2 regions of the Ureibacillus sp. FSL K6-0165 genome follow, and region 2 is predicted to be linked to the other one. Evidence: riboswitches for the same ligand, from Rfam matches in the RefSeq annotation. Region 2 holds a riboswitch; the other holds the start of a gene.
What was found. A riboswitch is a leader RNA that binds a small molecule or an ion and turns the genes downstream of it on or off. The one in region 2 is predicted to bind glycine.
Positions count from the first base shown of each region.

Region 1 (4,435 bases), 2.0 Mb from region 2:
GCTTGGCAAGCATTCAACCTCTTTTCTTTATTTTGATTGCGATATGCATTGTTGCAGCGTATTTAAGTATACTGTTGCCGATGTATGACTTAGTCGAAATCATGTAATAGAGGTGAAATCATGAAAAATCAAAAGGGTTTTACGTTAATTGAGATGTTAATTGTGCTATTTATTATATCTATCTTAATATTAGTAACTGTTCCAAACGTAACGAAACATCGGAATACGATTGATGATAAAGGTTGTGAAGCATATATCCGCATGATACAAGGGCAGGTAGAATCATACAAAATTGAATACAAAACCATCCCTACATTAGATCAATTAGTAAACAAGGGATACTTAAGAGAGGGGATGGATAAATGTCCGAATGGCAAGGGATTTACCATTGAGACGGATGGAACTGTGACATTAACCAATCAATAAAGGAGCATAGAGCAATTGAAAGAACAGGGGTATACGCTATTAGAAATATTATTCGTTTTAATGATTGTCGTATTGGTTGGTATGTTAGGGACAACCTTTTCTTTTAAAATGACAGAAAAAATGGTTGTGGAACAGTTTTTCCACCAATTTACATTGGACATTCAAATGGCACAAATGTTGGCCTTGGAAAAGCAAAGGAGCTGTTTTGTTTCTTTTGTAAATCAAGATACTTATAGAATATACCATCAACTAGATGAAGTGATTTTAGAGAGAAAACTACCGGAAATCATTGAGTTTGATCAGTATAGTAATTTATTAACTCTTCGAATTGATCCAGATGGAAATGTAAAAAATTTTGGGAAATTCACTTTTTACACTCCTTTCGGACAAAAACATATTGTCATTAATATCAATAAAGGACGAATTCGTTATGTGGAATGAAAAGGGGACTTCCATGTTAGAATCGTTGCTAACGCTTATGATTATTATAGTAGCCATAAGTTTTATTCCGTTCATTTTTCAACTTCAGCATTCTCTATACAATCAATCGTTGGAATTACATGCATCCCAAGTGGCCTATGAAGCAGTTATTATTGCTAAAAATACCGGTATTTTCGAAGGGAAAAAATGGATCGACAACGTAGAATATGCTTGGTATTTTCAAACAGATGCGGTTTGTGTACGATTTAACAATTTAGATGGGGTACGATACAAATGCATCAATGGCGATGGCGAATTGTAAGAAGTGGAAATGGATTTACATTTATCGAGGCGCTGTTTCAATTGGTGATTTTTTCGTTACTCGCTCAAGTAATTTTTATTTTTTATCTATTAATTCAACAATGGCACGACACGATTGTGGCAGAAGAACAAATTAAATGGGAAATCTTTATTCATGATTTACAACAATATTTACTTGATGCAGAGGATATTTATATAATGAATAATTCATTATATATCATAGACTCTTCCACAAAAACGATAAAAATAAACAAGATTACAGATGTGATTCGTTTGCAAATCAATGATCAAGGTTATGTGCCACTATTAATTGGTATTCGACATGCCGAGTTTTCCCTTTCAGACAATATTGTAACGATAAAAGTAGAATTCTTGAATGGTATTGTAAAGGAGAGAGCGTTACTTGTACAATATCATAAATAACGAAAAAGGCATAATATTTCCCGTTGCGATTGTCTTTTTGTTTTTTCTTATCACTGTTGTAATTTTTTACAGTTCAACCTACTTAACTCAATTTTCTATTATAAATTCATTGGAAAACATAAACATTCGTGCTACGATAAATTTACTTGGAGAAACCGCAGAGTTTTAGTAGAAAGGTGTCTAATTATGCGAAAGATTTACTTAGTAGGGTTTATGGGGTGCGGAAAAAGTGTAGTCGGACGCCAATTAAGCTATGCCCTACGATTGCCCTTTTATGATATGGATAAAGAAATCGTCAGACAACAAGGCATGTCGATTCCAGAAATTTTTGAAAAGTTTGGAGAAGAATATTTTAGAAATTTAGAAACTGAATTTTTAAAAAACTTTCGTGACGAAGCTTGCATTATTGCGACTGGTGGCGGCGTTGCAATGAGACAAGAAAATCGACAAATTATGAGACGGACAGGTTTAATCTTTTTTCTTGATGCATCATTTGAAGACATTTATAAAAGAATAAAAAATGATAAAAATCGACCAATTGCACAACGTTCGACTAAAAAAGAACTGGAACGACTATATTATTATAGAAGAAAATTTTATAAAAGAGCCGCTCACATCCGTGTCCTTACAAAAGATCGAACAATTCGCCAAGTGGTAAATTATATTGCTTTTCAAGTGAATCGACTAAAAGGCGAATGTTAAGGTGTTGATGTTTAAAAATGTTCGTTTTTTTAAGGAATTTTAAAAAATGATTGCCTTCTATTACGTTCAATGTTAGGATATAGGCAAAGATGTCTGTTTGTTGAAAAATTTCATATGGTGCGGATGATTGTGCGGGGAGAGAACGTTTTTACGTCGCCGAAGGAGCAAGTAGTAGAACTATGAATCTCTCAGGCAAAAAGACTCGTACGGGACGCAACTCTGGAGAGTGCTGAATAACAGCCACCCAAGGGGAAAGCCTATTTTATAATAGGTGTAACTTTCAGGTGCAAGGACAGAGAATTCCTTTAAAAAGGGGATTTTCTGTCCTTTTTGCCTAGTTTAAAGATATTGGTAGTAAATTGTTAATTAATGAGGGAGGTTTCACGATGGGAGAATTAAAGAGAACACCATTATTTGATGAATATGCGAAATATGGTGCAAAAACGATTGATTTTGGTGGATGGGAATTACCTGTTCAATTTTCATCAATAAAGGATGAACATGAAGCTGTAAGAAATCGTGCTGGACTTTTCGATGTATCCCATATGGGAGAAATTTTTGTAAAAGGGAAAGATGTTCTCGGCTATCTTCAAAAATTATTGTCCAATGACATTTCAAAAATTCCAGTTGGCGGCGCACAATATAATGTGATGTGCTATGAAAATGGTGGGGTTGTAGATGATTTAATCGTCTATAATCTTGGCGATGACCAATACTTGCTTGTTGTCAATGCGGCAAATATTGAAAAAGACTTTGAATGGATGAAAAAGCATGCAGAAGGCGATGTAACGATTATAAATCAATCAGATGAATATGCCTTAATTGCACTTCAAGGACCTCTATCAGAAAAAATCTTGCAAACATTAACAGATGTGAACTTATCTGAATTAAAACCATTCCAATTTAAAGCATCTGTTCAAGTTAGTGGTTATTCTGTATTGTTATCACGCAGCGGATATACAGGTGAAGACGGCTTCGAATTATACGGGGAGCCAAATTCAATTGTAGCATTGTGGAATAAACTATTAGAAGCAGGAAAAGAAGATGGATTGATACCATGCGGCCTTGGAGCACGTGATACGTTGCGTTTTGAAGCATGCTTACCGCTTTATGGACAAGAATTATCAGAAAATATTTCTCCATTAGAAGCAGGCATCGGCTTTGCAGTAAAACTTCAAAAAGATGCGGATTTCATCGGTAAAGAAGCTCTTAAAAACCAAAAAGAACAAGGGCTTTCAAGAAAACTGGTTGGTATTGAAATGATTGATAAAGGGATTCCTCGCCATGGCTATAAAGTATTTAAAGGCGACACTGAAATTGGAGAAGTTACAACTGGTACACAAATCCCTAGTACGAAACGTAATTTAGGACTTGCTTTATTAGATATTCAATATACTGAAATTGGTACAGAAGTGGAAGTAGAAATACGCAATAAAAAGGTAAAAGCACATGTTGTGCCGAAGCCATTTTATAAACGTGAAAAATAAAAATTAATGGAGGTCAAACAATGAAGCATCGTTATCTTCCAATAACGGAACAAGACAAACAAGAAATGCTCTCTACCATTGGAGTAGAAAGCATTGATGAATTATTTGCGGATATTCCTGAAGAGGTGCGTTTTAAAGGGCTTTATAATATTAAAGAAGCAGCATCTGAATCTGCGCTATTAAAAGAACTAAAAGCTTTAGCAGATAAAAATATCAACACTGAAACAGCTGTTTCATTCTTAGGTGCAGGTGTATACAATCACTACAAACCTGTTATTGTGGACCATGTTATTTCTCGGTCTGAATTCTATACTGCTTATACACCATATCAACCGGAAATTTCACAAGGTGAACTACAAGCTATTTTTGAATTCCAAACAATGATTGCCGAATTAACAGGTATGGATTTAGCAAACTCTTCCATGTATGATGGCGGAACATCGCTTGCAGAAGCAGGGATGCTTGCTGCTGGCTCAACAAGACGTAAAAAATTGTTAGTATCTGAAGCAATCCATCCTGAATATCGTACTGTTGTAGAAACTTATGCATATGGCCAATCAATCGAAGTAGTAAATGTGCCAATGAAAGATGGAGTAACAGATATTGAAGCATTAAAAGGTATGATTGATCAAGATACTGCGGCTGTTATGGTTCAG
Region 1 is NZ_JBBOQS010000001.1:2,235,332-2,239,766, reverse strand. It holds gene comGB (competence type IV pilus assembly protein ComGB) at 1-107, shown strand, start outside; gene comGC (competence type IV pilus major pilin ComGC) at 121-426, shown strand; gene comGD (competence type IV pilus minor pilin ComGD) at 442-867, shown strand; gene NST00_RS11140 (hypothetical protein) at 857-1,168, shown strand; gene comGF (competence type IV pilus minor pilin ComGF) at 1,141-1,590, shown strand; gene NST00_RS11130 (shikimate kinase) at 1,777-2,292, shown strand; glycine riboswitch at 2,416-2,506, shown strand; glycine riboswitch at 2,510-2,590, shown strand; gene gcvT (glycine cleavage system aminomethyltransferase GcvT) at 2,679-3,779, shown strand; gene gcvPA (aminomethyl-transferring glycine dehydrogenase subunit GcvPA) at 3,800-4,435, shown strand, end outside.
Region 1: it holds a riboswitch for glycine, as region 2 does, so the genes downstream of both, gcvT (glycine cleavage system aminomethyltransferase GcvT) here and NST00_RS01055 (ACT domain-containing protein) in region 2, are expected to answer to the same signal.

Region 2 (4,435 bases):
TTTTGGTGGGATTTTATCAGGAGCAGCACTAGTAATCTTTGCTTATTTAGGTTTTGATGCGGTATCTTCCGCTGCTGAAGAGGTAAAAAATCCACAGCGAAACATGCCAATTGGAATTATCGGAACGCTCGTGATTTGTACAATTTTATATGTAGCCGTTTCCCTTGTGTTAACAGGGATGGTTCCATATACAGAATTGAATGTAGGAAATCCTGTTGCTTATGCGATGGAAATGAAAAATCTTGATTGGGTATTTGGTGTTATTTCGCTCGGAGCAGTCATTAGTATGATGACGGTGATTTTCGTTATGCTTTACGGAGGTACTCGCTTAGTGTACTCCTTTGCTCGTGACGGAATGCTTCCAAAAGTGTTATCAGAAATTCACCCTCGCCGTAAAATCCCGTTAAAAAATACATGGATTTATGCAATATTTGTATCTTTATTCGCTGGTTTTATTCCGATTGATAAGTTGGCAGAACTTGTGAATATCGGTACATTGATTGCTTTTGCTGCTGTATCGATTGGCGTTATCTTTATTAGAAAAATGAAAATTGATGGATTAAAAGAAGGATTTAAAGTACCATTGTTCCCAATTGTGCCAATTCTTTCTTGCCTCCTTTGTATTTTCATGATCGTCCAATTATCTACATTCACAATGTTTACTTGTCTTATCTGGATGATTATTGGTTTATTAGTGTATTTTGTGTATGGAAGGACGCATAGTGTATTGAATAAAAAATAGAATCAAAAAGCTTGTTGCCATGAGTGCAACAAGCTTTTTTTCGCTTGAGCATCATTTTAAAACAATAAGCTTTTTCTTTCCTTCATAATTAATAAAAGTTCTCTATTTGAGTCAACACCTTTGCGACGAAGATATGTTTCCCGCCGGAGTAATGTTCGGTAAAAGAAAAATTATTATCAAAAAGTAAGGGTGTCTGGAAAGTTTTCGCTTTCTAGACACCCTCTTCTTCCCCCACTAATTAGCTTGCAGGGTTCACTTCTAATTCTGCTTTTATTTTAATGTCTTTTCCTACCAATACGCCACCTGTTTCAAGGGCAGCGTTCCATGTAAGCCCGAATTCTTCACGGTTGATTTTTGCTTCCGCTTCGAATCCGTAAACTTCCACGCCCCAAGGGTTTTTCCCTTTACCATTGTACTCCACTTCGAATGTGACTGGTTTTGTTACATCTTTAATTGTTAAATCCCCTGTCACTTCAAATTCGTTATCATCTGTTTTCGTAATCACTTTGGATTGGAACGTAATTGTTGGATATTTTTCCGCATCAAAAAAGTCTGCAGATTTTAAATGATTATCGCGATCTTCTGATTTTGTATTAATGCTCGCAACATCAAAGGTAAATGCAATTGTAGCAGTTGTCAGATCCGTTAAATCTTCCGCTTCAATTTCAGCCGTATAAGAATCAAAATGCCCTCTCACCTTTGACACCATCATATGCTTTACTTCAAAACTAATTTCTGAGTGTGATTTATCAACAACCCACTTCGCCATTTTCATACCTCCCATATTATCCTATTTTGAATTCAAGATATATATGAATATTTATTTCGAATTAATTTATTTTGAATTCGAGATAAATATATCATGCACTTATTTTTTTGTCAATCCTTCCATTTATGAATCTCATGTTTTATTTCATATATTCCCTCTTCTTTACGAAAAAAACATTTAATCTACATTTTGAATCATAGATTGAATTTTCCTTTTTATGAAAAATTTCAATATATTTTTTGTTGACCAATTGTTCCAAAGGTGTTAGTATCTTTTAGTATTGGAACTGAATAGGTGTAGCGATGAATGCTGTGGGTAAAACTACACGCAGGAGCAGCTTCTGGAGAGACCACGTTTTGTGGCGCCGAAGGATTCACAATCTCAGGCAAAAGGACAGAAGAATGATAAACCTTATTATTCTTTTGTGTTTGAGATTGGGAAGCCAATCTCTTTTTTTATTACATCAATTGAGGTGAAACAAATGAGTGAACGTAGAAAAGCAATTGTAAGTGTCATTGGAAAAGATCAAGTTGGCATTATCGCAAAAGTAACGACTGTGATTGCAGATCGAAACATCAACATTTTAGATATCAGCCAAACGATTTTACAAGATTTCTTCACAATGATGATGGTGATTGATGTGACCGATTTACCTAATCTTGAAACTCTACAACAAGAACTTAATGAACTTGGTCAATCAATTGGCGTTGTCATTACTGTACAACTTGAAGAAATTTTCCAAGCAATGCATCGTGTGTGAAAGGACGTGCAAATATGAATTTTGAAATTCAAGAAATGATGGAAACCATCCGAATGGTTCGAACTGAAAACTTGGATATCCGTACAGTTACGATGGGGATTAATCTCAGAGACTGTGCAAATTCCGATTTCGATAAAATGAATCAAAAAATTTATGATAAAATCACTCACTACGCAAAAGATTTAAAGACAACAGCTGAAAAAGTGGAGAAAGAATACGGCATCCCTATTATTAATAAACGTATTGCCGTGACCCCAATTGCAGATCTTCTAGGCAATGCAACAAAAGATCAAGCAGTGGAACTTGCCAAAACATTAGACCGTGCTGCTGTAACCCTCGGTATTGACTTTATCGGTGGATTTTCGGCCCTCGTGCATAAAGGAATTGCGAAGGGAGACCAAGTATTATTTGATGCCCTACCAGAAGCTCTAGCAGTCACGGAGCGAGTTTGTGCATCCGTTTCTGTTGGAACAACAAAAGCCGGCATCAATATGGATGCAGTTCGTCAATTAGGTGAAATCATTAAAGAAACAGCAGAGCTTACAAAAGATAAATCGGGTCTCGGCTGTGCAAAGCTTGTTGTGTTCTGCAACCCTGTAGAAGATAATCCGTTTATGGCAGGAGCTTTCCTCGGATCCGGTGAAGGAGAAGTTGTGTTGAATGTCGGAGTTTCCGGACCAGGAGTTGTGTTGAATGCACTAAAGCGTTATCCAGATGCGGACTTAGGTGAAGTGGCAGATATTATTAAGAAAACCGCATTTAAAATTACCCGCGCTGGTGAATTAATTGGCCGAGAAGTAGCAAAACGCTTAGGGGTCCCATTCGGCATTATGGATTTGTCACTGGCACCAACAAATGCGATGAACGACAGTGTTGCTGAAATCTTAGAAGAAATTGGTTTGGAACGTGTTGGTACACACGGCACAATCGCCGCCCTTGCATTAATGAACGATGCAGTGAAAAAAGGCGGAGCGATGGCTTCTTCCTATGTGGGTGGATTAAGCGGTGCCTTCATCCCAGTTAGTGAAGATAACGGTATGATTCGTGGTATTGAAGAAGGTGCTCTAAGCTTATCAAAGTTAGAAGCGATGACATGCGTATGTTCAGTAGGGCTTGATATGATTGCCATTACGGGAGACGCACCTGCTAGTACCATTTCTGCAATGATTGCAGATGAAGCGGCTATTGGTATGATTAATAAAAAGACAACAGCCGTTCGCGTCATCCCTGTCCCTGGTGCAAAAGAAGGCGAAATGGTGGAATTTGGCGGCCTGCTTGGACGAGCACCTGTGATGGGAGTAAATCCATTTAGCTCTGAAAAAATCATTCGCCGAGGTGGACGCATTCCAGCTCCACTACAAGCGTTGGGGAATTAATTGATATAAGTGATAGAGCGAATGTAGAAAGTGATGAAGAGATCAGCTTTCTCATTCGCCCTTTTACTTGGCTATTATGAAATTAATCGATTGACTATTATGTTTACAGGTTTGGCTATTATCCCTTGATGATTGACTATTATTGTCATGACTTTGGCTATTATCACATGCCCCGAAAGCCATTTTTTGTCGATTGGCCATTATATACGCAAGTTTGACTATTATCTTTTGGAGCTTGACTATTATCAGCTCGATTCTGACTATTATCTCTCTTTTCAAGTGTAGATTTTTTTCGATTGACTATTATGTTCACAAATTTGGCCATTATCTCTTGATGATTGACTATTATTGTCATGACTTTGACTATTATCACATGACCCGATATACTTTTTTGGTTGATTGCCAATTTCACTCTTAGTGGATATCTTGTAATACTAAAGATGAAATGGGCGCGCCAAAATAATAAACTATCCTGCCAAAGTGCTTCCAAGACAGGATAGCATATCCTCCTTTCAGATACATTAACTTCTATCCTCAATGTAAATCCACCAAAAAAGCAAACTTTTCAGAAAGCCAATCCAATACCCACAGCTACTATACAACATTAAAACGTCTTACGACTTACTTCTTTATATAATCCTTCCAAGCTGTGAGTCCCCCATCTAATACAACTACATCATAATCATGTTTGGATAGAATGTTTGCACATTTTGTTGCAGAATTGCCTGTTGTGCAAGTGACAATGATTTCGCCTTTCTCAGGTAAAGCTGATATGTTTTTATCTTGAT
Region 2 is NZ_JBBOQS010000001.1:222,765-227,199, forward strand. It holds gene NST00_RS01045 (amino acid permease) at 1-742, shown strand, start outside; gene NST00_RS01050 (YceI family protein) at 981-1,511, opposite strand; glycine riboswitch at 1,842-1,918, shown strand; gene NST00_RS01055 (ACT domain-containing protein) at 1,993-2,271, shown strand; gene NST00_RS01060 (PFL family protein) at 2,286-3,647, shown strand; gene NST00_RS01065 (rhodanese-like domain-containing protein) at 4,269-4,435, opposite strand, start outside.